DNA from 2 places in the Stenotrophomonas sp. KH_036_B genome. Region 2 is predicted to be linked to the other one. Evidence: predicted binding sites of a transcription regulator. Region 2 holds the regulator's gene; the other holds the start of a gene.
The links. Region 2 encodes FliA, which starts transcription of late flagellar genes. Its sites were predicted from a motif close to TAAAGTTTNNCNNNCNNNGGCCGATAA; they were not measured.

Region 1 (14,962 bases), 1.8 Mb from region 2:
TAGGAATGCCACTCCAGCGGGAAGCCGAGTGCACTCAATGCCTGCGCGGTGTGGGCGGCGATGGGCTGCGGAATCACCGGGTCCTGCGCGCCATGCGCCATGAACACCGGCGGGCGGATGCCATCGGCAACGCGGTTGGCGGCGGCCGCCTCCGGGTCCGGAAGATAGGTGGACAGCGCGATCAGGCCGGCAATCGGCCGCGTCCAGCGCAGCGCCGCACTGAGGATGATGGCGCCGCCCTGCGAGAAGCCGGCCAGCAGGATGCGCTCGGCGGGAATGCCGCGTGCGATCTCCTGCTCGACCAGCGCGTCCAGCGCCTGCACGGATGCGTCCACGCCGGCGGCATCGGCACGCGAGCGGAAATCCATGCTGACGATGTCGTACCACGCACGCATGCGCACGCCGTTGTTGATGGTGATCGGCTGCACGGGCGCGTGCGGGAACACGAAGCGGATCGACGGCCAGTGCGGGCGCAGCAGCTCGGGCACGATCGGGGCGAAGTCGTTGCCGTCCGCGCCCAGGCCATGCAGCCAGATCACGGACCATTGCGGCGCGGGGGCGGTTTCGTTGACGACGGTTTCCAACAGGTGCGACATCGTGCAGCTCCAGTGCTTTCTGGAGGCATTATGCGGGCAGATGGCCCGTGGCAGTCATCGGGGTATGCGGCGGTACGGCTCAGTGCCCGGCGCGTTCGGCAGCGGCGCGGCGCAGCTGCGCCGCCCGCACCAGGATCGTCGGCGGGGCCAGCTCCTCGGGAATGTCCATCAGGCCCAGGCGATGCAGCACGTCACCGGCACGGCGCCCGGACGTGAGCGCGACCACGGGAATGGCCAGCACCATGCCGATCACCACCGGTGCCATCCACGCCGCCAGGGCCGGCGACACCGCGTAAGCCAGCACACCCATGAACAGCCCGAACACACTCAGCCCGCCATAGCCGCGGATCAGGGCCGGCCAGGAAATACCGCCGTCGTCGCGCTGCTGCGCATCCCAGCCCGAGTCCTTGCCGGCCAGCACTTCGGCGACACCGCGCGACTGCACGTACATCACCACCGGTGCCATCAGCGCCGCCAGCACGGTTTCGAGCAGCATCGACACGAACGCGCGGATCCCGCCGCCGCAGCCGCGCCGCTCCACCGGGTCCATCAGCATGGCGATGTAGCCCAGCACCTTGGGCAGCAGCAGCACGGCCATGGTGATCGCGAACATGCGGATCACCTGGGTTTCATCCTGCTGGCGCCAGTACACGCCCGGCGAAAGGTGCAGCATTTCGCTGAAGTCGATACCGCCCTGGAACAGCGGGATCGCGATGCCGATCAGCATCAGCATCGCCCACATCGGCGCGGTGAAGTAATGGCCGATGCCGATCATCATGTGCATGCGGCTGACCCAGTGCAGGCCCTTGGAGCCGACCACCTTGGCGTGCTGCAGGTTGCCCTGGCACCACCGGCGGTCGCGCACCAGCATGTCGGTCAGGGTCGGCGGACCCTCCTCATAGCTGCCCCGCAGATACGGCACCATATGCGTGGCCCAGCCGCCGCGGCGCATCAGCGCCGCCTCCACGAAGTCGTGGCTGAGCACATGGCCGCCGAATGGCTGCCGGCCGGGCAGCGGAGGCAGGCCGGCGTTGTCGGCGAAGGCCTCGGTGCGGATGACCGCGTTGTGGCCCCAGTAGTTGCTTTCCGCGCCATGCCACCAGGCCACGCCGCGACCGATCACCGGGCCGTACACGCGCCCGCCGAACTGCTGCATGCGGGCGAACAGGGTGCGCCCGCCGATGACCGCCGGCAGCGTCTGGATCAGGCCGACATCGGGGTTGTGTTCCATGCCGGCCACCAGGCGCACGATGGTATCGCCGGTCATCAGGCTGTCGGCGTCGAGGATCAGCATCTGCGGGTAACCGGCGCCGAACCGGCGCACCCAGTCGGCGATGTTGCCGGCCTTGCGCCCGCTGTTGTCGCCACGGCGCCGGTAGAACAGGCGCTCATGCCCGCCGACCGCATCGCACAGCTCGGCGAAGGCCTGCTCTTCGGCCGCGCCGATGTCGTCGCGCCGGGTATCGCTGAGCACGAAGAAGTCGAACTGTTCCAGCTGTCCCGTGCTGGCGACCGATTCGTAGATCGCCTGCAATCCCGCCAGCAGCCGGCGCGGGTCTTCGTTGTAGGTGGGCATCAACAGCGCGGTGCGGGTATGCACCTGCGGCAGCGGCTGGTCCGGATCGATGCCCAGCTTGTAGCCGCGATCAAACACCGCCGTCAGGAACCCGGCCACGGCACCGGCAAACGACAGGGCGATCCAGGCGAACAGCGCCACGAACAGCACCAGCAGGCAGCCTTCCAGCACGGTGATGCCATTGGTGGCCAGCACCTTCCACATCATCGCCGTGGCGGCGGCGGTCATCGCGGCGGTGCCGCCGAAGATATAGAAGCGGCGCAAGGCGATCATGCGCGGCGCGGTACGCTGGCGACGCACCTGCAGCCGCCCGTCGCGGAAGGTCTGCTCCGGCATGCCCAGCGGGGTTTCGGCGGGCAGCACCGAGCGCCCCGCATCGAGCGTGGCGTTGACTGTCTGCACACTCATGCCTGGCTACCCTGTGCAGCGCGTGTCCAGCCGGCGTTGCCCGGCACCTGATGGGTCATCCCGATCCCGGCGCGCACCCTGGCGCTGCTGTGTCCTGCGTGGGCGTGGCCATGGCCGGTGCCCCGCTGATGTCTGTGACTACCGGAACCCACGAACTCTCCAACCGCTTGGGACGAAAAATGCGGCCCAGCATAGGGGGGCAAATGTAAGCCGGGTGCGAAAGGGGCTTTCGCGGATTCCCCCCCATTCAGCAAATCCGGCCGAGGTCCCCACCATGCCCAATGCGACAAATAGCCGCAGGCCTTGCGGCACAAGGTTCTGCCCATTCAGCGTGGAGATGCGGGGTAGCCGCCCCCGGTCTGGCAGCGCAGATCGGTGGGCGCCCTCGTTGGGATATGGCCGCACGCTGTACTGCGCAAACCCGCCCGCCCGTATCGGTCGGGCAAGGGTCCTCGGCAGGCCACCTGGCAAGGCGCAGCGCAGGTGAGCGCCACGCCGGCGGGTCAGGCAGGCGTCGCCTCGACGGCGACGTCGGTCTCGACCGGGGGCCGCGCCAGTGCGCGCGAACCCACGTGGGAATACTGCAGCTGTGCCAGCAGATGCTGCGCCTGGGTGGCGATCGGGCACGGCGCGATCCGCGGGCCGGCCTGAGGACGCTCAGGGGACATCACTACACTCGACATGGTCTGTTTTCTCTTGGCATTCCGAATACGCCGCGGGGCTCCCTGCCGCGCGGAATGCGAACCCTATATCAATTTGGGGACGAATGTGTGACGCCACCTTCGCGCCCTCGCGGAGGTGCGTTGCAGCGTCAGGAAACTGGCGCGAAGTACCAGGCAGCAACTATCATGTAAACGTTTTCAACCTCAGTAATCGGATATGGATTCCAACATCGCTTCGTCCTACAGCCCCAAGTGGCAGTTCCGCTTCAACTTCTTCGCCACGCACGGCGCCCCCAGCTCCCCCGCCTTCAAGGCCGCCTACAAAGCGCTGCCGTTCGGCCAGAAGATCAAGGTCAACTTCAACTTCTTCGCCCTGTTCTTCGGCTGCATCTACCTGTTCGTCCTGGGCATGTGGCGCAAGGCGTTGACCATCGTCGGCCTGACCGTGGTGCTCGCCGTGGTGCTGGCCTTCCTGCCCGACGTGATCGGTCGCGGCATGGCCGTCGCCTGGTCACTGCTCATCGCACTCACCACCAACTACAACTACTACCTGGAAAAGGTAAAGGGTGACACCAGCTGGAACCCCTTCCAGGGCATGCGCTGGTAAGCCATTCCTTGTAAATGCACCCCAGGAGCCCGGTCATGCGACCGGGCTTTTGCGTTCTGGCGCCGCGGCGGGTCAGAACGTCTCCCATGCCTCGGCCGGTGCCGCCACCGCGCGCGACACCGGCGTCCCGCGGCGGGGCGCAGAGCGCGGACCGATCGCCGCCGACGCGTCGGTGCGGAAGATCGCCACGGCGGTGCCCAGGTGCTGGGCCTGCTCTTCCATCGCACGGGCCGCAGCGGTGGCTTCTTCCACCAGCGCCGCGTTCTGCTGGGTGGTCTCGTCCATCTGGGTGATGGTCTGGTTGACCTGCTCGATACCGGCGGACTGTTCCTTCGACGCGGCGGAAATTTCGGCCATGATGTCGTTGACCCGGCGCACGCCGGTCACGATCTCCTGCATGGTACGGCCGGCCGTCTGCACCAGCGCCGAGCCCTCGCTGACGTGCGCGACCGAGTCGTCGATCAGGTGCTTGATCTCCTTGGCGGCACCGGCCGAACGCTGTGCCAGCGCGCGTACTTCCGTGGCCACCACCGCAAACCCGCGTCCCTGTTCGCCTGCACGCGCGGCTTCCACGGCTGCGTTGAGCGCCAGGATGTTGGTCTGGAAGGCGATGCCATCGATCACCGAAATGATCTCGGCGATGCGCTTGGACGATGACTCGATGCCGGCCATGGTGCTGACCACCTGCCCCACCACGAGCCCGCCCTGCTCGGCGACCTCGGCCGCACCGGCAGCCAGCTGGTTGGCCTGCACGGCGTGGTCGGCGTTCTGGCGCACCGTGGAGGTCAGCTCCTCCATCGATGCGGCCGTCTCTTCCAGACTGGCCGCCTGCTGTTCGGTGCGACGCGACAGGTCACTGTTGCCCGAGGCGATCTCGCCGGCGGCCAGGTTGATGCTGGCGGTGGCCTGCTGGATGCGGCCGACGATGTCGGTCAGCTGGGTCACGGTGGTATCGGCATCGTCGCGCATGCGTGCGAACACCCCATGGAATTCCCCCTGCATGCGCGCGGTGAGATCGCCGGCGGCGATGGCGCGCAGCAGTGCGGAGATCTGCTGCAGATTGTCGTCGCTGACCTGCATCATGGTGTTGAGGTTTTCCACCATGCCGCGGAAATCATGGTCGAACCGCACCACGTCACCGCGCTGGGTGAAGTCGCCCAGCGCGGCCGCGCCGGCCAGGTCGCGGATCTGGGTGTTGATCGCGCGCAGGTTGGTCTTGGTGGTGTCCATCGCGTCGGTGAACGCCGCCTGCTCGCCCGGCAGCCGGTCCATGTCCTGCGACAGGTCGCCGACGGCGTAGCGCTGCATCACCTCGACCAGGCGCCGGGTCACGGCGATGTTGGCGCCGACCAGCTGGTTGGTGTCGTCCACCATGCGCCCGTATTCGCCCGGGAACGCCTGGGCGTCCATGCGGTAGCCGAGCTCACCGGCGTCATGGCGCTGGGCCATCTCGCGCTGCGCGGCCATCACCGCGCGCAGCTGGCCCCGCATGCGCTGCATCGACTCGAGCAGCCGCCCGACCTCATCATTGCGCGGTGGCGGCAACGGCGTATCCAGGCGGCCTTCGGCCACGTCGGCCGACAGGCGTACCGCATCGGCCAGCGGGCGGATCGCCTGTCGGCGCAGCAGCACGTACACGCTCACGCTCAGCACCAGCGCCGCGCCCAGGCCCACCGCCAGGATGATCCACAACAGCGCGCGCGCCTGCGCGGTGATCAGCGCGTACGGCACGATCACGCCCAGGGCGAAGCGTTCCTGGCTGGCGCCGATGCGCAGCGGCACGTAGGCCTTCACGTTGCCGGCGGCGTCGGGCGTGAGCGCCTCGAAGCGCTGGTCGGCGGCGACCGCCGACAGGACCTGCGCGGTCGTGGCGTCATCGCGGCGCGTCCCGATCTGGCTGGCGTCCTGTGCAGCGAGCACGATGCCACCGGGCGATATCAGCTCCACATGGCCTTCGCCCATCGGACGCAGTGCGGCCAGTCGCTGCTGCAATGCCGCCAGGCCGACGTCCACGGTCACCGCGCCCAGGAACGCGTCGTTGTCGAGCACCGGGGTGGACAGCGTGGTCATCAATACCTGCCTGCCGCCGATCTCGTACTTGTATGGCTCACTCACGGTGGGGCGCTTCAGCGCACGCGGCCGCAGGTACCAGTCGCCATCGCCGGGCACGTCGTAGCCCTTCAACACGTCCTGCACCGGCACACCGTCCTGCCAGGCCCAGTAGCTCATGAAACGGCCGGTGGCGTCGTGGGCTTCGGCGTTGACGAACGCGGCATCCTTGCCATCGAACGCCTCCGGTTCCCACAGCGTGCCCAACCCCACCCACTCCGGGTGCGACTGCAGCTGCTGCTGCAGGACCTGCGCGGCGGTGACGCGGGTCAGTGTGCCCACCCGGTGCTGCACTACCAGGCTGTCGGCCAGTGCCTGGCTCGTGGAAAACGCGGCGGCGAGGTCGGCACCGACCCGGCGCGACTCCGCCTCGGCCTGGCTTTCCATGGTCCGCCGCGAGGACTCCAGCAGCGCCTGGCTGGCCTCGTGGTAGCTGAGGGCGGCGGTCACGCCGAAGCAGAGCATGGCGATCAGCGCCGTTCCCAGCATCAGCCGATGGGCGATGCTGCCGGGGCGCTTGGACACGGACGAGCGGGACACGGACATGGGGTGTTCCAGGCAGGAGTACAGAACAGCGCACGCCCTTGGGCGCCGCTACGACGTCACGCAGTCCATTGCGGCCCAGTCGGCGCGGTGCAACTCACGCGTGATCCGGGGCAGTGAGCTGGTAGCGGCCCTGGGCTGCCGATGTTGAGGGTCGAATCCTGACCGGGTTCAGTGAGCGCTGCCGGACGCGCTTCCGCCGGCCTGCGGTCGTCGCCCGAGCCGCTCCACCAGGGTCTGGCTGGCCGCGTTCAACCCGACCACGTCCACCTGCGCACCGTGCGCGCGCAACTTGAGCAGCACCCGGTCCAACGCGCCCACCGCGCTCAGGTCCCAGAAGTGGGCATGGCTGAGGTCGATGACCACCCGCGGAGGCACGTGCTGGAAATCGATGCTCTCGGCGAACTGTCCGGCCGAAGCGAAGAACACCTGGCCGGTGACCGTGTAGGTGCGCACGCCGTCAGCGTCGTCGTGGTCGTCCACGACCAGCAGCCGGCCAACCTTGCGCGCGAAGAACAGCGCCGACAGCAGCACGCCGGTGAGCACGCCCTTGGCCAGGTCGTGGGTGGCCACCGTCACCACCACCGTCGCCACCATCACCACCGATGAACTCGTCGGATGCAGGCGGAACTCGGCGAAGGAGCGCCAGTGGAAGGTGCCGATGCTGACCATGATCATCACCGCGACCAGCGCCGCCATCGGGATCTGGCGGACCCACTCGGCGCCATACACCACCAGCAGCAACAGCAGCACGCCTGCCCACAGGCACGACAGCCGCCCGCGCCCACCCGAGGAAACGTTGATCACCGACTGCCCGATCATCGCGCAGCCGCCCATCCCGCCGAAGAGTCCGGCGGTGATGTTGGCCAGGCCCTGGCCGGCGCATTCGCGGTTGCGCTGGCTCGGGGTATCGGTCATGTCCTCGACGATCTGCGCGGTCATCATCGACTCGAGCAGGCCCACCACCGCCAGCGTCGCAGACACCGGCAAGAGCAGTTTCAGCGTATCCCAGGTCAGCGGCACGTCCGGGAACAGGAACACCGGCAGGCTGTCGGGCAGCGCGCCCATGTCCCCCACGGTGCGCACGTCCCAGTGCAGCCCGATCGACAGCGCGGTGAGCACCACGATGGCCACCAGCGGCGACGGCACCGCCCGGGTCAGCCGCGGCAGCAGATAGATGATGGCCAGGCCCGCGGCGCACACCGCCCACACCTGCCAGGAGCGTCCGATCAGCTCGGGCATCTGCGCCAGGAAGATCAGGATGGCAAGGGCGTTGACGAAGCCGGTGATGACCGAGCGCGATACGAAACGCATCAGTGCCCCGAGTTTCAGCGCGCCGGCCAGTATCTGCAGGAACCCGGCGAGGAGGGTCGCCGCCAACAGGTACTGCAGGCCGTGGTCCTTGACCAGGTCGACCATCACCAGCGCCATCGCACCGGTGGCGGCCGAGATCATGCCCGGTCGCCCTCCGGCGATCGCGGTGACTACCGCGATGCAGAACGAGGCATACAGGCCGACCTTGGGGTCGACGCCGGCGATGATGGAGAAGGCGATGGCCTCGGGAATGAGCGCCAAGGCTACGACGGTGCCGGACAGCAGGTCACCGCGGAGGTTGCCGAGCCATTGCTGGCGCAGCGGGTACGAAACGGGCATGGGCAGAACTCGGTGCGCCGACGATCAGCGGCGCGCAGGATACCCCACCGCCGCAGGCTGGGATATGGGCGGCCGGGCACGGCCGCCCCCTGCATCACGCGCTGCCGAACATGGCGCGGACGCTGCGCAGCAGCTCGTTGACGCTGAACGGCTTGGGCAGCAACGACATGCCTTCGCCAAGGAACTCGTTGCGCACCACCGCGCTCTCCGTATAGCCGGTGATGAACAGCACCGGCAGGGTCGGGCGCAGCATACGGGCGGCGTCGGCCAGGTCGCGGCCGTTCATGCCGGGCAGGCCCACATCGGAGAGCAGCAGCTGGATCTCGCGGTCGGAATGCAGCTCCAACAGGGCCTGCTGCGCGTTGGTGGCTTCCACCACCTGGTAACCGGCCTCGATCAGCATTTCGCGGACCATCATGCGCACCGAATCGGTGTCGTCCACCAGCAGGATCCGCTCGGCATGCCCGCGCTGGATCTGCACCGGCGCGGCCGTCTCTTCAACGGCCAGCAGCCGGCCTTCCGGCAGCAGCAGCTCGATCTCGGTGCCCTCGCCCGGCTCGCTGGCGATGCGGGCACTGCCCCCGGACTGGCGCGCGAACCCGTAGGTCATCGACAAACCCAGGCCGGTGCCCTCGCCCTGCGGCTTGGTGGTGAAGAATGGCTCGAACACCTTGGTCAGCAGCTCCAGCGGAATGCCGCTGCCGTTGTCGATCACCTTGACGCTGATGTAGTCACCGGGCGACAGCTCATGGTCGCGCTCGATGTGCGCACGACCGGCGCGGACCCGGATCAGCCCCTGCCCGGCCAGCGCGTCGCGCGCGTTGATGACCAGGTTGAGCATCACGTTCTCGAACTGGTTGGGGTCGGCCACCGCGACCAGCGGTTCGGTTCCCAGCTCCAGCTCCAGCTCGATGTTCTCGCCGATCGAGCGCAGCAGCATGTCTTCCAGCGAGCGCACGCGGGCGACCACGTCGAACGTCTGCGGGTCCAGCGGCTGCTTGCGCGCGAAGGCCAGCATGCGCTGGGTCAGCGCCGCCGCGCGGTGTGCCGACGCGGTGGCGATGTCCACATAGCGGCTGGCCTTGTCCCACTTGCCGCTGGTGGCGGCCATTTCAATCATGTCCAGGCCGGAGATGATGGTGGTCAGCAGGTTGTTGAAGTCGTGGGCGATGCCGCCGGTCAGCTGGCCCAGCGAGTCCATCTTCTGGGCCTGCATCAGCTCCATCTCGGTGCGTTCGCGCTCGGCGATCTGGAAGGCCAGCTCGCTGTTGGCGCTTTCCAGCTCCTGGCGCTGTTCCAGCTCGCGCACATGCCGCTCGGTGATGTCCTCGACCAGGACCAGGCCGAGCCCGGGCGCGCTGTACGGCGTCACCCGCCATTCGGTCATCCGCCGGCTGCCCAGCACCGGCAGCGTGAACGTGCCCTGCCAGCGCTCGCCTTCGGACAGCGCCACCTTCAGTGCACTCATCAGGCCGAACTGGTGGTCCAGCAACGACTCGATCTGGCCCGGCCCCAGGTCGTCGCCGAGCAGGCGCTTGAAGGCATCGTTGGCCTCGTGCACCTGCAGCTGCGCATCCAGCACGCCGATCGGCGCATTGATCTGGCGGAATATCTCACCGAAGCGCGCCTCGGCTTCACGCAGCGCCTCTTCGGCACGGCGCGCGCGCAGCAGGCTGCGCAGCGTGGCCAGCAGCACGTCCGGGTCCACCGGGTGGATCAGGTAGGCATCGGCACCGGCGTTGAGACCCGTGATCAGGTCCCCAGTGGCGATGGAGGCGGCCGACACATGCACCACCGGCAACAGCTGCATGCGCGGGTCCGAGCGCAGCCGGCGCACCACGTCGAAGCCGCTCATGTCGGGCAGGTTGACGTCCAGCACCAGCGCGCCGAAATCCTGTTCGGCCAGGCGCAGCAGGCCTTCGTCACCGGTGCCGGCTTCCTCGACGCGGAAGCCATGGTGCTCCAGCACCCGACGCACGGCGTAACGCGTGGCCGCGTTGTCATCCACCACCAGGATCGTGTCACGCATCGGCATCGACGGTCTCCCCGGCCAGCTTGAGCGGCAGGGTCACATGGAATTCCGAACCGTGACCCACCTCGCTGACCACGCCCACCCGCCCACCGAGCAGCTCGGCGAAGCGCTTGCACAGCGACAGCCCCAGGCCGGTGCCGCGCAGGCGCTTCTGCAGCGGCGTATCGACCTGCACGAAGTCTTCGAACAGGGTCGGCAGCGCGTCCTGCGGGATGCCGATACCGGTATCGCGCACGCTGAAGCGCACCGAATGGTCCTCCACCAGGCGGGCCGAAACGACGACCTGGCCATTGGGGGTGAACTTCACTGCGTTGGAAATGAAGTTGCGCAGGATCTGCGCCAGCTTCTTGTCGTCGGTGTACAGCAGCGGCAGCGGCGGCGGGTCCTCGAACAGCAGGTCCACCTGGTTGCCCTCGATCAGCGGGCGGAACATGCCACGCAGCGCGGAGAACAGGTCCATCAGGTCGAACCATGCCGGCGAGATGGTGATGCGGCCCGCCTCGATCTTGGCCAGGTCGAGCAGGTCGTCCACCATCTCGCGCAGTTCGCTGGCCGAGCCGCTGATGAAGCGCACCTGGCGCCGCTGTTCGTCGGTCAGCGGTCCATCCATGCCGTCTTCCAGCAGCCGCGTCATGCTCAGGATCGAGCCGAGCGGCGTGCGGAACTCATGGCTCATGTAGGACAGGAACCGGCTCTTCAGCTCGGACACTTCGCGCAGCTGTTCGGCCTGCTGGTCCAGCTCGGCATACAGGGCGAGCACGCCCTGGTTGGTTTCGTCCAGTTCGGCGCGCAGCGCGTCGGCTTCGGCGCGCAGCCGGTCACGTTCCTGTTCGGCGGGAAGGGTGTTCAATGCAGGTCTCCGAGGCGCAGGGCAATGATGCCGACATCGTCGCGGCCACGGTCGAAGTCGCGCTGCAGCACCGCCACGATCAGGGCCGGGTGGCGGTGGAGCAGGCCGGGGTAGTCGCGCAGGCTCCAACGCGCCTGCAGTCCATCACTGTGCATGAGCAGAAGCGTGCCTGCCGTCGTGTGAAAATGGAATGGTTGGGTCTTGCGGAACTGGACGCCCACGATACCCGGGTGGGACGCCATGCCGCGGCTGCCGGTGGGTTCGCACAGGGTGGCGGAGATGTTGCCGATGCCGGCGAACTCCAGCGCGCCACTGGCCACGTCCACGCGCGCGACCGCCGCCGCACCGCCGCGGCTGCCGGACATGCCCACGTGCAGCGCATTGATCAGGTCCGGTGCGGACGCGGTGCCGCGCTGGGCGGCCGCGGCCACGCCGGCCTGCGCGGCATCCGCCGCCTGCAGGCCGTGACCCAGCCCATCGATCAGCGTCATCGCAACCGCTTGGCCATCGGCATGCAGGTGCCATGCGTCGCCGCAGGCCTCCTCATGGCGCATGGGCAGGCGCAGCGCGCCGTAGGGCACGTCCACGTCGCGCGCGGCGCGGCTGGCGTAGATCCGCGCCACCACCACGCTCCCCTTCGCATCCGACCACGCCTCCAGCAGCGTTGCCTGGCGCCGGATCGCGCCCAACCCCAGGCCCTGCGTGCCGCCGGTGGAGTAGCCATCGGGCAGCGACTGCGCCAGCGAGAACCCGGGGCCGGCGTCGAGCGTGCACAACTCCACGCCCAGGCCGCCGCGCGCGCAGACCACGGACAGGTACATGCGCCCGCCGTGCCCGTGTTTGATCACGTTGGTGGCCAGTTCGGTGGCCGCGAGGGCTACGCGCCCGGCGTCCATCCCGTCGAAGCCGATGTGGTCGGCCAGGGCCTGCGCCTCGCGCCGTGCCTGCCCCACCTGCGAGACCTCCTCCACGACCACGACGCGGGTGACGCGGCCGGAGAAATTCAGATCCATTTGGTGATGGCAACCCGCGTGCCCTTGCCGGGCGCACTCTCCAGTTCGAATTCGTCCACCAGTCGCCGTGAGCCGGACAGGCCCAGGCCCATGCCGCTACCCGAGGTCCAGCCATCGGTCAGTGCCTGGGCGATATCGGGAATGCCCGGGCCGTTGTCCGAGAACACCAGGCGCAGGCCACGGCGCACGCCACGGTCCACTACGTCCCATTCCATGCTGCCGCCGCCGCCATAGATCACCGCGTTGCGGGCCAGCTCACTGGCGGCCGTGACAAGCTTGGTCTGGTCGATGAGCCGCATCTTGCAGGCCACCGAGGCCTGGCGCGCGGCCTGGCGGGCCAGGACCACGTCCTGCTCGACGCGGATCGGCAGCGAGCCACTCACCGCCGTCATGACGCGTCTTCGTCGGGTTGCCGCAGCAGGTGCATGCCGCGCTCGACATTCAACGCCGTACGCACGCCCGTGAGCGTCAGCCCCAGCTCCACCAGGGTGATGGCCACCGCCGGCTGCATGCCCACCACCACGGTGGTGGCATCCATGATCCGGGCCAGCGACGAGATGGTGGAGATCATGCGACCAATGAACGAGTCCACGATGTCCAGCGCGGAGATGTCGATCAGGACACCGCGCGCGGACGTACGCTGGATGCGATCGGTCAGGTCGTCCTGCAGGGTCAGCGCAAGCTGGTCATGCATGTCCACCTGGATCGTCACCAGCAACAGATCGCCCATCTGCAGGATAGGGATGCGATCCATTTCAGCGGGCGACCTTGGTAACCGTCTGGCCGGTACGCTTGAGCGCCAGTGCCAGGGCGTCGGCCAGGTTGGCCTTGGTGACGATGCCCTGCAGGTCCAGGCCCAGGTGCACGATGGTCTGCGCGATCTGCGGACGCACGCCGCTGATGATCGCGTCGGCGCCCATCAGGCGGATGGCGGTGACGGTCTTGAGCAGGTGCTGCGCGACCAGGGTGTCCACGGTCGGCACGCCGGTGATGTCGATGATGGCGATCTCCGACCCGGTGTCGACGATCCGCTGCAGCAGCGACTCCATCACCACCTGGGTGCGCTGCGAATCCAGCGTGCCGATCATCGGCAGCGCCAGCACGCCTTCCCACAGCTTCACCACCGGGGTGGACAGCTCCAGCATTTCTTCCTGCTGGCGCTGGATCACGTCTTCGCGGGTCTTCTGGTACGCCTTGACGCTGTGCAGCCCCAGCCCGTCGATCAGCTCGGAGATCGCCCAGAGCTGATCGCCCAGCACCTTGGGATCGTCGGCGAGGTGCTGCTGGAACAGCTCGAACAACGGGCGCTTGAGCGAGAACAGGAAGCTGGCGGTCTCGGCGGAGTTGAAGCCCTTCAGCACGCGGTCGCGCGAGAGCTGTTCCAGGAAGTGCTGGATCTCCTGCCACTCCGGCCCGGCCAGGCCGCTGCCCGAGGTGGACAGGGCGGACTGGAACAGACCCCAGAACCCGCGCACCTGCGTGTCGAGCTCACGCGCCGACAGCCGGCCGTCCTGGCTCTGGCCCGCCAGTTGTTCAGCCCACTGCGTCACCACCGTGTCCTGGTGGCCGCGGATGAGGTCGAGGGTGCGCTGCTGCAATGCCGCCATGGGAGGTGGTTCCTATGAAAAAGGATGAAGAAGCCCCGGCGTGATGCACGCGCAGGGCTTCAGAGCGCCTGAGCTTAAATGAATTCAGGTAGGGCAGCTATCACAACAAACCTTCCCGCGTGAAGACCTCACGCACAAAACTAACTCATTCACACTGCGGCCGCCGCGCGGGTCGCGCGCGTGCCCGGTAGCAGGGTCAGCCGTCCTGTTGGGCGCGCCGACGACGCACGGCAAGCACCTGGCCGACCACGGCGGTCAGCAGGATCAGGCTGTTGGTCACCACGAACACGGTGGACCCCAGCATCGCGCTGTAGGCGATGAACAGCACCGAGGCAGTGATCTGCCCCACGAACAGCCACGTGGATACGCCCTCCACCGAGTTGGCTTTGTGCTGGGTATGGATCTGGCGTGCCAGGGTGGCGATGAGCACGACCGTGGCGGCCCAGCCCAGCAGATCGGCCGGCTGCTCGATCATCACGGGACCAGCCGCGCCGGCAGCAGGCCCGCGCCGGCCTCCATGACTTCGCGCTCGAGCGCCCGCAGGAAGCTGCTGAAACCCAGCGGCGCGCGCGCGGTACGGCGCGCGCTGGTGACCACCGCCGGCTGGGCGAGCCACGCGAGGCGGGCCTGGGTATCGGCCAATGCCGCCACCAGCGCCACGTCCTCGGACGTGGCCAGCGCGGGGAAGCCACCGGCGGCGAGGTACGCAGCCGCGCTGAACCCCATGTTCGCGCCGTGGATGTGGCGATGGCCATCCTGCACGACCTCGCCATGCCGGTTGAAGGCGACCCGGACCGCCTCGGGATAGTCCAGCCAGTCCACCACCTCGACCACGCCGCAGAAGGCATCGGCGCCACAGCTGACCTGGCGCCACAACCAGTCCGCCGGCACCGAGGTGTCGGCATCGGTGCTCGCGATCCAGCGTGCACCGTGCGCGAGTGCGCAGCTTGCTGCCGCCGCGCGGGCAACCCCCACGCAGCGCGCGTCCAGCGTCACGGTCATCACGCCGTGCTCGGCGCATCGCGCGGCGGTGGCATCGCTGCAGTCGTCCAGCGCAACCACCACCAGCACCGGCTCACCATCGAGGCCTGGATGCGCCGCCGCGACCGCGATGGACGCCAGGCAGTGGTCGATCACGCGTGCCTCGTTGTGCGCGGGCACGATCACCCCGATCATCGCAGGCCCTCGCAGGCGGCAACGCTGGTCGGCGACACACCCCAGCCCTGCATCACCAGGTCGGCGTCGCGATAGGTGAACGCTTCCACCAGCCCGCCGGCAAGGGCTTCGTGCACCTCGGCAGCGGAAC
Region 2 (14,962 bases):
CGGAACTCCGACAGCAACGCGTCAGAAAACAGACACCCCCATTTCGATATCACCGCAGCAGGACACAAAGGGAAACCCGGACCGTGCAGACCACCGACAACCAGCGCTTCCCTTCGACCGCCCAGCCGCCCCAGTCCCGGTACCACAGCATGAAAATCAAACGCTTCGTCGCTCCCGATATGCGCTCGGCCATGAACCTGGTGCGCAAGGAACACGGTCCGGATGCCGTGATCCTGTCCAATCGCCGGATCGAGGAAGGCGTCGAAATCGTGGCGGCCGCGAACTATGACGAAGGCGCCGTGCAGCGTGCACTGGAAGCGGCCCGCAAGGATGTCGCCCCGCCGCCGCCGGCCCCGCGTCCGCGCAATGCCGCCGATGCCGTGATTGCCGCCGTGACCCGCCGCAAGGCCCCGTTGGCCGCACCGGAACCGGTCGCCGCTACCACCTCTGCGGTGGCCGCCCTGGCCCGCGCCGCCGTCGGCGCGACCGGTCGCACCCTGGACAGCGCCAACGAAATCGTGCCGCCGCCGGGCAGCAGTGGCTTCGCCGCCACCCTGGCCCGCGCCAACGTACAGCCCGCCTCCCGGGCCGACGTACTGCCGGAACAGATCTTCGCCCCGTTCAATGTGGAACAGGCTGCTGCCGCCGAACGCGCTGCTGCCCACGCCACCCATGACGTCGCCGGGATGCCGGCTGCGATCCAGGCACCGGTCCGTGCCGCCGCGCCGGCCGCGCCCAACCGCGCCCGCTTCATCATCGACCCGCCGATGGACGAGGCGCCGCTGTTCGAAATGCATGCCCCGCTCAGCCGCGCCACGGTGCCGCCGCAGATTCCGCAGATCCCGCAGATGCCGTCCCAACAGATGCAGCGCGCCCCCGCCCTCGTCCCGGCCGCGCCGCTGTGGGAGACCGTGCCGGTGGTACCGGCGCCGGTCTCGCCGATGCTGCAGATCGACGACTCGGCCGTGTTCACGCCGGTCGCGCCGATCGCCAGCGTTGAGGCGGCTGCACCCGCCGCACCGGCTGCCCCGATCGCCCCGCCGGCCCTGCCGGAGATGCAGGCCGCCAACGAACCCGCACCGGTCGCCGAGGTCGTCGCCGTCGCCGTGGTGGCCGCTGCCCCGGCCCCTGTTGCCGCGCCGCTGACCGTGGTGGCCCGCGACGACGAGGACCTGCGCCAGCTGCGCAATGAAGTGGCCGGCATGCGCCACATCATCGAACGCGAGATGACCCGCTTCACCGACGAGCGCCTGCGCGGCTCGGCCGTACGCGCCGCCGCGCTGGACCTGATGGACGAATACGGCTTCGATGCCGGCATCAGCCGCGATGTGGCCCTGCAGATTCCGCTGGACACCGAAGCCCACCGCGGCCGCGGCCTGATGCTGGGCCTGCTGTCCAAGAAGCTGCCGATCGCCCCGGTGGACCCGCTGGAGGCCGGCGGCGTGATCGCCCTGGTCGGCCCGACCGGCGCCGGCAAGACCACCACGATTGCCAAGCTGGCCTCGCGCTTTGCCGAAGCCCATGCCGCACGTGACGTGGCCCTGGTCACCACCGACACCGGCCGCATCGGCGCCCGCGAGCAGCTGTATGGCTTCGGCCGCCAGCTCGGCATCGCCGTGCATGAGGCCAACAGCGGCAGCGACCTGACCCAGCTGCTGGAACGCCTGAAGGACTACAAGCTGGTGCTGATCGACACCGCCGGCCTGGGCCCGCGCGACCGCGCCCTGGCCGCCCAGCTGCAGTGGCTGCGCGCCGCCCCGCAGATCCGCACCCTGCTGGTGCTGCCGGCCAACACCAGTTTCGGCGACATGGACGAGGTGGTCCGCCGCTTCAGCGCCGCCAACCCCCAGGGCGTGGTGCTCAGCAAGCTGGACGAAACCGGCCGCTTCGGCACCGCCCTGTCGGTGGCCGTCGACCACCGCCTGCCGATCACCTGGGTGACCGATGGCCAGGACGTTCCCGAAGACCTGCACCGGGCCAGTGCAGCCAATCTTGTACTTCGCCTTGAAGATTTGCGCCGCGCGGCCGATATGCCCTGCAACCCGGAGTTGAACCATGCCGTCGCGTGAGTATGCCAATCTGACCAAGACCTTCCCGCTGTCGGCCACGCGTAGTGCGCCGCTGGGCCCGGTCCGTACCATCGCCGTCACCGGCGGCAAGGGCGGCGTGGGCAAGACCAACGTGTCGGCCAACCTGGCCGTGGCGCTCGCCGACATGGGCAAGCGCACGCTGCTGCTGGACGCCGACCTGGGCCTGGCCAACATCGACGTGATCCTGGGCCTGCAGCCCAAGCTGACCCTGGCCGACCTGGTCGCCGGTCGCTGCACCCTGGACGAGGTGATCCTGGAAGGCCCCGGCGGCGTGCTGGTGGTGCCGGCCGCGTCCGGTCGCCGGCACATGGCCGAACTGCAGCCGGCCGAGCACGTGGGCCTGGTCAACGTGTTCTCCGAACTGGAACGCGATCTGGACTTCATGGTGGTCGATACCGCCGCCGGCATCACCGACGGCGTGCTGACCTTCTGCCAGGCCGCCCAGGACACCGTGGTGGTGGTCTGCGACGAGCCGGCGTCCATCACCGACGCCTACGCGCTGATCAAGGTGCTGTCGCGCGAACGCGGCGTGGACCGCATCCAGGTCGTGGCCAACATGGTGCGCGACCCCAACGAAGGCCGTGTGCTGTACGAAAAGCTCAGCCGGGTCTGCGACAAGTTCCTGGCGGATGTCTCGCTGAACTACCTGGGCTGCGTGCCGCAGGACGACTGGCTGCGCCTGTCGGTGCAGCGCCAGCAGCCGGTGGTGAAGGCCTACCCGTCCAGCCCGGCCGCGCAGGCGATCACCGAGATCGCCCGCCGCACCGCCCGCTGGCAGGCACCGACCGAGCCGCGCGGCGGCGTCGAGTTCTTCCTGGAACGTATCCTCAAGCAACGCGGGGTGACCGCATGAAAGGCGCCGCACAATACAAAGAGGTCCAGCGCGCTGCGGCCAACGAGTGCATTGCCCAGCACTCGGACCTGGTCCGGCGCATCGCCCACCACCTGGCCGCGCGCCTGCCGGCCAGCGTCGAAGTGGACGACCTGATCCAGGCCGGCATGATGGGCCTGATCGAGGCCTCGCGCAGTTACGACGCCGACCAGGGCGCCTCGTTCGAAACCTATGCCTCGATCCGCATCCGCGGCTCGATGATCGACGAGATCCGCCGTGGCGACTGGGTGCCGCGTTCGGTGCACCGCCGTGCCCGCGACGCCGCGTCCACCATCCGCCGCCTGGAGCAGAGTACCGGCCGCGCCGCCAGCGCCACCGAAGTGGCCGCGGCGATGGACATGCCCCTGCCCGACTACCTGCGCCTGATGGAAGACGCCTCGCGCGGCCAGGTGCTGAGCCTGGAATCACGGATTGAAGACCAGGGCGAACTGGACACCGTTGCCCAGGGCGGCCCGACCCCGCAGCAGGTCCTGGAACGCGGCGAGTTCGGGCGCGAACTGGGCAATGCCATCGGCCTGCTGCCCGAGCGCGAACAGCTGGTGCTGTCGCTGTACTACGAGCAGGAGCTGAACCTGAAAGAGATCGGCGCGGTGCTCGGCGTCAGCGAGTCACGCGTCTGCCAGATCCACGGCCAGGCAGTGCTGCGCCTGCGTGGCCGATTGAAGATCTTCGAGGCGGCCGACGCCGGCCTTGAAAACACTTGATACCGAGGAAAGTGCTTTGAACAAGAACATGCGTATCCTGATCGTCGACGACTTCTCGACCATGCGTCGTATCGTCAAGAACCTGCTGGGCGATCTGGGCTTCACCAATACGGCCGAAGCCGAGGACGGGCATGCCGCGCTGGCCCTGCTGCAGAGCCAGGCGTTCGATTTCGTGGTCACCGACTGGAACATGCCGGTCATGACCGGTATCGACCTGCTCAAGGCGATCCGCGCCGATGCCAAGCTCAAGACGCTGCCGGTGCTGATGGTGACCGCCGAAGCCAAGCGCGAGCAGATCATCGAAGCCGCCCAGTCCGGCGTGAACGGCTACATCATCAAGCCGTTCACCGCAGCGACCCTGGAAGAAAAGCTCGGCAAGATCTTCGAGCGTCTGGCGGCGAGCGCCTGATGGAAAGCCTTCGCGACAAGTCCGCGCTGGTGCAGCGCCTGCAGGATGCCCTGGCCGCGCTGGAAAGCGGTGACGAGGCCGGTTGGCGCCGGGAAATCGACGCCCTGGCCGCCGTGCGCACCCAGCCGATGATGGCCGGCCTGAACCGGCTTGCCCGCGAGCTGGGCCAGGCCCTGGGCGAGCTGCCCACCCTGCCCAGCGAGGCCGGTGAGCTGGACGACGCCTGCGCGCGCCTGGACCACGTGGTGGCGATGACCGAACAGGCCACCCACCGCACCCTGGACCTCGCCGAGGAATGCCGGGCATTGACCGAACAGCTGCGCGCCAACGGGCTGAGCCCGGACCAGGACCAGCAGCTGGACCGGATCCGCCACAACCTCACCGAAATCGCGCTGACCCAGAGCTACCAGGATCTCACCGGGCAGATCATCCGCCGCGTGGTGGGGATCGTGCGGCGCGTGCACGAAGGGTTCGGCGCGCTCGGCCTGCCGCCGCCGCAGGACGACACCGCCAACAAGCGCGACAACGGCCTGGCCGGCCCGGCCGTGACCGGGCTGGACCGCCACCAGGTATCGCAGGTGGATGCCGACGACCTGCTTTCAGATTTGGGGCTTTGAAACCATGAGTGCTGTTCCAGACGACATTGCCGCAGACTTCATCCTCGAGGCCCAGGAGATCCTGGATCGCCTCGGCGAACAGCTGGTGTCGCTGGAGCAGTCGCCCCAGGACAGCGACCAGCTCAACGCCGTCTTCCGTGGCTTCCATACGCTCAAGGGCGGTGCCGGCTTCCTCGGCATCCAGGCCATGGTCGAGCTCTGCCACGCCGCTGAGGAAACCCTCGGCATGGCACGTTCCGGCCAGGCCACGCTGCAGGCGCATCACTTCGATGCCGGCCAGCAATCGCTGGATTACCTGCAGTCGATGCTTGATTCGGTGGCTGCCGGCACCGAGCCGGGCTATGCCCCGCCGGAACTGATCGCGCAGTTCGACGTCAATGCTCCGGCCACGCCGGTTCCAGTAGCCGCGGCGGCCGGTGCGAGCAGCGGCGAGCTGATCAGCGACGACGAGTTCGAAGCCCTGCTCGACCAGCTGCATGGCGGTGCGGCACCCACCGCCGTGACGCCCACGAAACGCGCCGATGACGGCATGATCGGCGAAGACGAATTCGAGGCGCTGCTCGACCAGCTGCATGGCGGCGCCGCCCCGGGCAGCCACGCAGCCGTCGCGCCGGCACCCGTGGCCGCACCACCGCGCGCAGTGGCCGCCCCGGCCCCGGCCAAGCCGGCCGCCAACAAGCCGGTGGCCGAAGCCGAACACACCGTGCGCGTGGACACCAAGCGCCTGGATGCCATCGTCAACCTGATCGGCGAACTGGTGCTGTCGCGCAACCGGCTCAAGACCCTGCGCGCGCGCCTGCACGACGAAGAACTCGACCGCGCCGTCTCCACCCTGGACATCGCCACCGCCCGCCTGCAATCGGCGGTCATGCGCACCCGCATGCAGCCGGTGGGCAAGGTGTTCTCGCGCTTCCCCAAGGTGGCCCGCGACGTCGCGCGCAACCTCAAGAAGGAAGTGGAGCTGGAGCTGATCGGCGCCGAGACCGAACTGGACCGCAACCTGGTCGAGGCATTGGCCGATCCGCTGGTGCACCTGGTGCGCAACGCGATCGACCACGGCATTGAAATGCCCGAGCTGCGCGAAGCGCAAGGCAAGACCCGCAGCGGCAACGTCCGCCTGTCGGCACAGCAGGAAGGCGACTACGTCAGCATTGAAGTGCAGGACGACGGCGCCGGCATCGATCCGGAACGGCTCCGTGCGAAGGCGCGCGAGAAGGGCCTGATCGATCCCGAAGCCGCCGCCCGCCTGACCAGCGAAGAGTGCCTGCACCTGGTGTTCCTGCCGGGCTTCTCGACCAAGCAGGAAGTCACCGACATCTCCGGCCGCGGCGTGGGCATGGACGTGGTGCAGTCGCGTATCCGCGAACTCAGCGGCCAGATCCAGATCCAGTCCGAACTGGGCCGTGGCAGCCGCTTCATGATCCGCGTGCCGCTGACCCTGGCGATCCTGCCCACCCTGCTGGTCCAGGCCGGCGAAGATGTCTACGCCCTGCCCCTGGCGCGCGTGATGGAGGTGCTGCACGCCCCCAACTCCTCGCTGGGCTGGTTCGACGGGCGCGCCGTGCTGGACCGCAAGTCCCACACCCTGCCGCTGGTGGACCTGCGCCACTGGCTGGCGGTGGAACCGGTGGCCTCGCCGCTGCTCACCATCGTCGTGCTGCAGGCCGGGGAAGCACGCTTCGGCCTGGTCGTGGACCAGGTGCGCGGCCGCGAGGAAGTGGTGATCAAGCCCCTGCCCAAGGCGCTGCGCGGCCTGCGCGGCTACGCCGGCGCCACCCTGATCGGTGACGGCCGCATGTCGCTGATCCTCGACGTGGACGGCCTGCGCACCCCGCACGATTGATTCAAGTCCCCCACACGCAAGCCGATAACGGACAAATGGACAGACTCAGCCTCATTGGACTTTTCCTCGCCCTGGCCTCGCTGGTCGGCGGCAGCATCCTCAAGGGTGCCGGGCTGGCGTCGCTGTGGTCCCCCGCCGCATTCGTGATCGTCATTGTCGGCACCCTGGCCGCGATCCTGCTGCACACCTCGCCGGCCGTGTTCAAGCACGCCTTCAAGATCGTCAGCTGGGTGGTGCGCCCGCCGAGCAGCGACCGCGCCGAACTGATCCGCCAGATCGTGGAATGGAGCAACATCGCGCGCCGCCAGGGCCTGCTGGGCCTGGAAGCACAGGTGGACGCACAGGACGACCCGTTCCTGCGCAAGGGCCTGCAGCTGCTGGTGGATGGCGTGGAGCCGGAAACCATCCGCCACATGATGGAAATCGAACTGAGCAGCCAGGAGAGCCAGGACCTGGCCGCCTCCAAGGTGTTCGAGGGCATGGGCATCTACGCCCCCACCCTGGGCATCATCGGCGCGGTGCTGGGCCTGATCGCCGTGATGAAGAACCTCGCCGACCCAAGCAAGCTCGGCCACGGCATCGCCGCCGCGTTCACCGCCACCATCTACGGCATCGCCTCGGCCAACCTGCTGTTCCTGCCGGTCTCGGCCAAGCTCAAGAGCGTGATCCACCACAACAGCCGCGACCGCGAGATGATCATCGAAGGCCTGATCTCGATCGCCCAGGGTGAGAACCCGCGCAACATCGAAACCAACCTGTCCGGGTTCCTGCACTGACATGGCCCGCCGCAAAGCCCACGAAGAGCATGCCAACCATGAGGCCTGGGCGATTCCCTACGCCGACCTCATGACCCTGCTGCTCGCGTTCTTCGTGGTGATGTACGCCATTTCCTCGCTCAACGAGGGCAAGTACCGGGTCATGGCCGATGCGCTGACCACCGCCTTCGGTGGCGCGCCGCGCACCATCAACCCGGTGCAGGTCGGCAACCAGCAGGTCCAGGGCGGCGGCTGGGACAGCCCGTCGGTGATCAAGGCCGGCAACCGGGTCGGCCCGTCCGCGCCCTCCCCGACCAACGACCCCACCCTGCTGCCGGCCATGGCCTCGCAGATGCGCATGCCGGTCTCGGTGCACAACCAGGAACAGCTGCAGCGCGCCGAGCGCCAGCTCAACACGATCGCCGACCGCCTCACCGCCACGCTGGCGCCGCTGATCGACCGCGGCATGATCACCGTGCGCCGCACCGAGCTGTGGATCGAAGTGGAGATCAACAGCGACATCCTGTTCACCACCGGCTCGGCCACGCTCGACGTGCATGCACGGGACACCCTGTCCTCCCTGGCCCAGGTCCTGCACGACGCCCCGAACGGCGTGCGCGTGGAAGGCCACACCGACAACGTGCCGATCGCCACCGCGATGTTTCCGTCCAACTGGGAACTCTCGGCCGCGCGCGCGGCCAGCGTGGTGCACCTGTTCGCCGATCAGGGCGTGCAGCCGGCACGGCTGGCGATGGTCGGCTACGGCCAGTTCCGCCCACGCGAAGACAACACCAGCGCCGACGGCCGCAACCGCAACCGGCGCGTGATGGTGATCATCCTGGCCGACACCGCGCAGGCCGTGGACCCGCTGGGTCCGCAGCTCACCGCCGAAACCAGCGCGGCGGCACCGTCGTCCACCGCGCCCCCAGTTTCCCCCCTCGCCCCGGTGCAGTTGCCACCGGTGCCGGCCGGCAGCCGCATTGGCGCCGCCGCCCCCCCTGCAATGAAGGAGTGAACCGATGCGTATCTGGGCAATCGCCAACCAGAAAGGCGGCGTGGGCAAGACCACTACCACGCTCGCTCTCGGCCGCGGCCTGGCCACGCTCGGCCACCGCGTGCTGCTGATCGATCTTGATCCGCACTCGTCGCTGACCCGCGCGTTCGGCGTGCCGCTGGACCCCACGCCGCAGGGCGTGCTGGAACTGTTCGGCACCCCGCCGGCCGAGCTGGCCAGCCTCGCCCACCACAGCGATATTCCCGGTGTGGACTACGTGTGCGCCCAAGCCGCACTGGCCACGCTGGAGCGCCGCAGCGCCAACCAGCCCGGCCTGGGCCTGGCCCTGCAGAACGCGCTGGCGCGGCACCGGGGCCAGCACGACTACATCCTGCTCGACTGCGCGCCGACCCTGGGCCTGCTGATGATCAACGCGCTGGCCGCCGCCGACCGCCTGATCATTCCCACCCAGGCCGAACCATTGGCCCTGCACGGGCTGGATGGCATGGTGCGCACCGGCGAGATGGTGGAGCGCTCGCGTCGCCGCCCGCTGCCGATGTCGATCCTGCCGACCCTGTTCGACCGCCGCACCCGCACCGGCAACGAGACCCTCAAGCAGATGCAGGACAACCACGGCCACCGCGTCTGGGAAGACGCCATTCCGGTGGACACCCGGGTCAGCAATGCCGCCAGCCTGACCCTGCCGCTGCAGTCGACCGACTACCCGGGTCGCGGCCTGGCCTCCTACCGGCGCGCGCTGGAGTGGATCCTGGCCGACGACGCGCTGCATATGGAGCGCGCGGCATGAGTACCAGCGACGTACTGGACGACTACCTGGAAGAACTGCTCGGGGACGCCGTGCCCGCCGCAGCGGTCGCCGTGGCCGCGCAGGACGAGCCCGAGGGCGTCGCCGAGGCGATCCGCGCCGAGTTCGCGCAGCCCCAGGAGACTGCCGAACCCGTCTTCGACACCCCCACCGCACCCGGGGCACCGGCCGCGCTGGCGTTGCTCGACGAGCTGATGAACGACCCGGCCTTGGGCCCGGTAGCTGCACCCGCTGCCGCCGCACCGGCCTTCGACAGCCCGACCGCGCCCGGCGCACCCGCCGCGCTGGCCCTGCTCGACGAGCTGATGAACGACCCGGCGCTGGGCCCGGTGGTGGCACCCGCTGCCGCCACACCGGCCTTCGACAGCCCCACCGCGCCCGGCGCGCCGGCCGCGCTGGCCCTGCTCGACGAGCTGATGAACGACCCGGCGTTGGGCCCGGTCGCCGCCAGCGACAACGATGCGCGCCCCAGCTGGGACGACCTCCCGCCAGAGGCCCTGCACGACACCTCGGCGCCGCCAGCGCCGGCCCCTGCACCGCCACCGCCGGCACGCGCGCCTGCCCCCACACCGACGCCCGCCCCCACTGCCCGCGCCATGCCCACACCGCTCCCCGCTCCTGTCGCGCGCGCGGCACCGCCGCCGCCCGCGCCTGCCGCCGCCTCCGGGCGCCCCACCAGCTGGCAGGAACTGCAGGCCCAGGCCCGCAACCCCGCCTCCAGTCCGCGCGGCGACCGCCGCGCCAGCGAGCGCACCTCACGCTGGCTGCGTCTTCGCTGCGGCGCCCAGGCCTACGCGCTGGAGCTGCTGAAGGTGCAGGAGGTGGTGCTGCCGGTCCCGTTGCTGCCGCTGCGCGGCACGTCCTCGGCCATGCTGGGCATCATGAACCTGCGTGGCCAGGTGGTGCCGGTGATGGACCTGGGCATCCACCTCGGCGCCGGCCCGGCCCACGACGATGCCAACACCCGCATCGTGGTGCTCGAGGAAGACGGCGAAACCATGGGCCTGCGGGTCTCGGCGGTGGAGGACGTGGCCAACCTCACCGACTCCCAGATCGAACCGCCGGATACCGCGCGCATCTGCCAGATCTCCAACGACCTGTTCCGCGGCGTGGCCCGCGTGACCGCCCAGCCGATGATCCTGCTGGATGCCACCCAGTTGTTGAATTGATCGGACGTGGCCGGCGGTACGTGGGACACGCATGGCGTGTCGCTACACCTGCGTGCACGTTGATGGGCGGGACGCGTAGCGACACGCCATGCGTGTCCCACGCGCCGCCGGCCACCCCGCAATCACCCCGCCCTAAAGGTTTCGGAACGCACGCCGTTATAGACCTAGGAACCGTTTGTCCGGAGCAACGATGAGCACTGTGGCCCTGGGTGATGATCTCGGAATCGAGAACAGCACCGAGCTCAAAACACGCCTGGCCCCCTTGGTGGACCAGGCCGGCGATCTGACGCTGGATGCCAGCCAGGTCGGCCGTATCCATACCGCGGCAATGCAGGTCCTGTGTGCCTTCGTCGAAGCCCGCCGTCAGGCAGGCTACCCGACCGCATTCGACGGCTGCACTGCCACCTTCCGTGATGCCGCGCGCCTGCTCGGTGTCACCCAGGCCCTCGGCCTGGATGCAACCCATGACAACCTGAAATCTGTGGAGAACGCGGCATGAGCGCACGTATCTTGGTGGTGGACGATTCGGCGTCGATGCGCCAGATGGTCTCTTTCGCCCTCACCTCGGCTGGTTTTTCCGTCGAGGAAGCCGAAGATGGTGCCGTCGCACTGGGGCGGGCCAAGGGCCAGCGCTTCAATGCGGTGGTCACCGACGTGAACATGCCCAACATGGATGGCATCTCGCTGATCCGCGAACTGCGCCAGCTGCCGGACTACAAGTTCACGCCGATGCTGATGCTGACCACCGAATCGGCCGCCGACAAGAAGTCCGAAGGCAAGGCTGCCGGTGCCACCGGCTGGCTGGTCAAGCCGTTCAACCCGGAACAGCTGGTCGCCACCGTCCAGAAAGTCCTGGGCTGATCCCCTTCCGTCTTCTCCTCCCCCATTGGTAACCGGACCCGAACTCTCATGAGCATGGACCTGCAACGCTTCCACGCCACTTTCTTCGAGGAAAGCCGTGAGGGGCTGGACGCGATGGAAGCCGGGCTGCTGGCACTGGAATCGGGTCAGCAGGACCCTGAGATCATCAACTCGGTGTTCCGCGCCGCGCACTCCATCAAGGGCGGCGCCGGCACCTTCGGCTTCGATGCCATCGCCGCGCTGACCCACGTCCTGGAAACGCTGCTGGACGAACTGCGCGCCGGCAAGCGCGCGCTGGAAGCGGCCGCGGTGGACGCCATGCTCTCCTCGGTGGACGTGCTGCGCGCGCTGCTGCGCGAAGCCGAACACGGCACGCCGGCCGACCCGCAGGCCGTTGCCGCGATCAAGGCCCGCCTGGAAGCGGTGCTGTCCGGCCAGGCGCCGGCCGCCGCCGCACCGGCTGCCGCCAAGGTCGACGACACCCCGGAAGCGTGGCAGATCGGGTTCGTCCCGGCGCCGTCGCTGTTCATGAGCGGCAACGATCCGCTGCGCATCATCCGCGAGCTGGAACACCTCGGTTCGCTGCAGGTCGCCGCGCGGATGGAACGCCTGCCCGGCTTCGACCAGCTGGACCCGCTCGAGGCCCACCTCGCCTGGGACCTGGGCCTGGTCGGCAAGGTGCCGCGCAGCAAGATCGAAGATACCTTCGCCTGGGTCGTGGACGACTGCGAACTGGACATCCGTCCGGCCGCACCGCCAAGCCTGGCCACCAGCGCACCGGCCGCCACCGCGGCCCCGGTCGCCGCCGCTGCGGCCGCACCTGCCGCTGCCACCCCGGCAGCCGCTGCCGCGCACGAGGCGGAAACCTCGATCCGCGTCGCCGTGGAAAAGGTCGATGCCCTCATCAACCTGGTCGGCGAACTGGTCATTACCCAGGCCATGCTCAAGCAGGTCTCGCATGCCCTCGATCCGGTGCATGCCGAGCAGCTGTTCGCCGGCCTGGACCTGCTGGAACGCAACACCCGTGACCTGCAGGAAGCGGTCATCGGCGTGCGCATGCTGCCGGTGGATGCGGTGTTCCGCCGCTTCCCGCGCCTGGTCCGCGATCTCTCCTCGCGCCTGGGCAAGCACGTGCGCCTGCGCACCATCGGCGAAGGCACCGAGCTGGACAAGGGCCTGATCGAGAAGATCGCCGACCCGCTGGTGCACCTGGTCCGCAACTCGATCGACCACGGCCTGGAAATGCCCGATGTCCGTCGCGACGCGGGCAAGGACGAAACCGGCACCATCACCCTGGCAGCCTCGCACCAGGGCGGCCACATCGTGATTGAAGTCAGCGACGACGGCCGCGGCCTGAATCGCGACAAGATCCTGTCCAAGGCCCTCGAGCGCGGCTTGGCCGTGCCCGACAACCCCACCGACGCCCAGGTCTGGGATCTGATCTTCCAGCCCGGCTTCTCCACTGCCGATGCCGTCACCGATCTGTCCGGGCGCGGCGTGGGCATGGATGTGGTCCGCCGCAACATCCAGGCCCTGGGTGGCGAAGTGCAGCTGGAAAGCAAGGCCGGCAATGGCACCCGCGTGCTGATCCGGCTGCCGCTGACCCTGGCCATCCTCGACGGCATGACCGTGTCGGTAGCCGGCGAAACCGTGATCCTGCCGCTTGCCTACGTGCTGGAGGCGCTGCAGCCGCAGGCCGAAGACGTGCGTTCGATGGCCGGCGAAGGCCGCGTGCTGCGCGTGCGTGGCGAGTACCTGCCGATCCTGTCGCTCAGCGAGTACTACGGCTTCGGCCGCCGCACCAACGATGATTCGCTGGTGGTGGTGGTGGAAGGCGATGGCCAGAAGATCGCGCTGGAAGTGGACGAACTGGTCGGCCAGCAGCAGGTCGTGGTGAAGAACATCGAGAACAACTACCGCCGCATCAGTGGCGTATCCGGTGCCACCATCCTGGGCGACGGCCGTGTCGCGCTGATCGTCGATATCGGCGGACTGGTGCGTTCGCTGCGGGTGCCGCAGGCGGCGTAACTGCCCGATGGTAGCGCCGGCCGTTGGCCGGGTGGACATGCCCCCGTTTGATGTCGGGGGCGTTATTGTTTTTCGGCGCGTGGTTTCGCGAATGACGGTGGGGCCGAGCGGTGATTGTTTTCTGGTGGGGTCGACCGTTGGTCGGCCGTTCTTCGTTGCGGGGTCATAACGCCTGACGGGCGGCTTCGTTTCGGTCTAAACGCTGGAACCATGGCGGCAACCGTTGCCGCGTCGGCTTCGGACGCTTGTGCCGCTTCGTTGCGGGGTCATAACGCCTGACGGGCGGCTTCGTTTCGGTCTAAACGCTGGAACCATGGCGGCAACCGTTGCCGCGTCGGCTTCGGACGCTTGTGCCGCGCTGCGCGCGGTGTCCACGCAACAGAATCATGCCTCACAGATGCGGTCTGTCCCGGGCGCGTGGCGACGCGCTCATCGAAATGGTGCCCGACGGTCATGCGGCGCGGCGTGGACCTACGAACCGTTACGTGCGCAGGACGATCGCGTAATCAACATCCAAACCCAACGCGATACGCGCGAGGCCGGCCGCGATAACGAATGCGACCGAACGCGTAGATCCACGCCCTGCGTGGATGCTCTTCGTTCCGGGCCAGGAACCCCTGATGGAAAACCGTGATGTCGGTCGGCGCCGATACGGCCCGGTATCGATACCCCATTCGCCACCGCACGGCGAATGCATTGCTACTGCTTGCTTTCGCAACGATCACGGCAAACCCGCAGCGTGCCGACATCCCGAAAAAAATGTGACATCGAACACTCAAGTTCAGACGCTCTGCCGCCGTTATCCGCAGTAGCGATGACACTTTCATTGCCCGTCCTACGCCCTGCCGCCGCACCGCTTTCGTCCTTCCGCCCAGCGCTCCCACGGCTGTGCGCCCCCGACCCGTCCGGAGTTTCCAGCATGAAGTGGTTCCACGATCTGCCTATCGCCCGCAAACTCGCGGTCGGGTTTGCCCTCACCACCCTGATGACGATCGCGCTGGGCGTGTTCGCCCTGGTGCGCCTCAACAGCGTCAATGCCGAGCTTGCCGAGATGTCAAACAACGACATCCCGTCCGTGCAGCACCTGGGCGAAGTGCGCGCGCAGCTGGGCGAGTTCCGCACCTTCGAGCTGGCCCAGCTGACCATGCTGGACCAGGCCGACAAGGTCGCCGATTACAACAAGCGCATGGACGCCACCGCCAAGACCGTGCGCGACGAGCTGGCGGCCTATGCCGCCCTGCCGGCCGGCGGCGAGGAGAAGGCCCTGTACAAGAAGGTCGCCACCGACCTCGACGCCTACTTCGCCGCCAATGGCGAGATGCGCGCGGCCGTGGCGGCCGGTGATGGCGCGCTGGCCCAGCAGATCTCCGACGACAAGTCGCGCCCGGCGCGCCGCAAGATGTTCGACGACCTCAAGGAACTCGGCGCCTTCAGCAGCAACCTGATGCAGAGCAAGATCGCCGACGCCAATGCCACCCACCGCAACAGCGTGGCGGCCATCATCACCACCATCCTGCTGCTGTCGGCGCTGGCCGTGGCGATGGGCTTCGTGATCTCGCGCGCCATCACCCGCCCGATCCGCCAGGCCATGACCGCGATCCAGGCGGTTGCCCGTGGCGATCTGTCGGTGAACATCCCCAGCATCACCAATGCCGACGAGTCCGGCCGGATGCTGGCCGCTACCCGCGACATGACCCTGATGCTGCGCCGCTTCTCCGAGCAGACCCAGCAGATGGTCGAGATGCACGCCGGCCCGGACATCAGCCACCGTATC

Region 1: the regulator FliA is predicted to act here: its motif matches at 6,626-6,652, upstream of AC3ITN_RS17015 (methyl-accepting chemotaxis protein).

The regions. Positions count from the first base shown of each region.
Region 1 is NZ_CM174491.1:3,828,969-3,843,930, forward strand. It holds gene AC3ITN_RS16995 (alpha/beta hydrolase) at 1-587, opposite strand, end outside; gene mdoH (glucans biosynthesis glucosyltransferase MdoH) at 676-2,580, opposite strand; gene AC3ITN_RS17005 (hypothetical protein) at 3,084-3,263, opposite strand; gene AC3ITN_RS17010 (DUF2628 domain-containing protein) at 3,460-3,849, shown strand; gene AC3ITN_RS17015 (methyl-accepting chemotaxis protein) at 3,922-6,504, opposite strand; gene AC3ITN_RS17020 (SulP family inorganic anion transporter) at 6,673-8,154, opposite strand; gene AC3ITN_RS17025 (response regulator) at 8,249-10,189, opposite strand; gene AC3ITN_RS17030 (sensor histidine kinase) at 10,176-11,036, opposite strand; gene AC3ITN_RS17035 (ATP-binding protein) at 11,033-12,049, opposite strand; gene AC3ITN_RS17040 (anti-sigma regulatory factor) at 12,040-12,441, opposite strand; gene AC3ITN_RS17045 (STAS domain-containing protein) at 12,438-12,803, opposite strand; gene AC3ITN_RS17050 (STAS domain-containing protein) at 12,805-13,656, opposite strand; gene AC3ITN_RS17055 (PQ-loop repeat-containing protein) at 13,853-14,131, opposite strand; gene AC3ITN_RS17060 (glycosyltransferase family 2 protein) at 14,131-14,832, opposite strand; gene AC3ITN_RS17065 (methyltransferase) at 14,829-14,962, opposite strand, start outside.
Region 2 is NZ_CM174491.1:2,014,055-2,029,016, reverse strand. It holds gene AC3ITN_RS09270 (AAA family ATPase) at 150-2,069, shown strand; gene AC3ITN_RS09265 (MinD/ParA family ATP-binding protein) at 2,056-2,943, shown strand; gene AC3ITN_RS09260 (RNA polymerase sigma factor FliA) at 2,940-3,686, shown strand; gene cheY (chemotaxis response regulator CheY) at 3,703-4,095, shown strand; gene AC3ITN_RS09250 (protein phosphatase CheZ) at 4,095-4,712, shown strand; gene AC3ITN_RS09245 (chemotaxis protein CheA) at 4,717-6,555, shown strand; gene AC3ITN_RS09240 (flagellar motor protein) at 6,591-7,331, shown strand; partial or broken gene motD (flagellar motor protein MotD) at 7,333-8,220, shown strand; gene AC3ITN_RS09230 (ParA family protein) at 8,330-9,112, shown strand; gene AC3ITN_RS09225 (chemotaxis protein CheW) at 9,109-10,299, shown strand; gene AC3ITN_RS09220 (STAS domain-containing protein) at 10,490-10,798, shown strand; gene AC3ITN_RS09215 (response regulator) at 10,795-11,160, shown strand; gene AC3ITN_RS09210 (chemotaxis protein CheA) at 11,209-13,188, shown strand; gene AC3ITN_RS09205 (methyl-accepting chemotaxis protein) at 14,108-14,962, shown strand, end outside.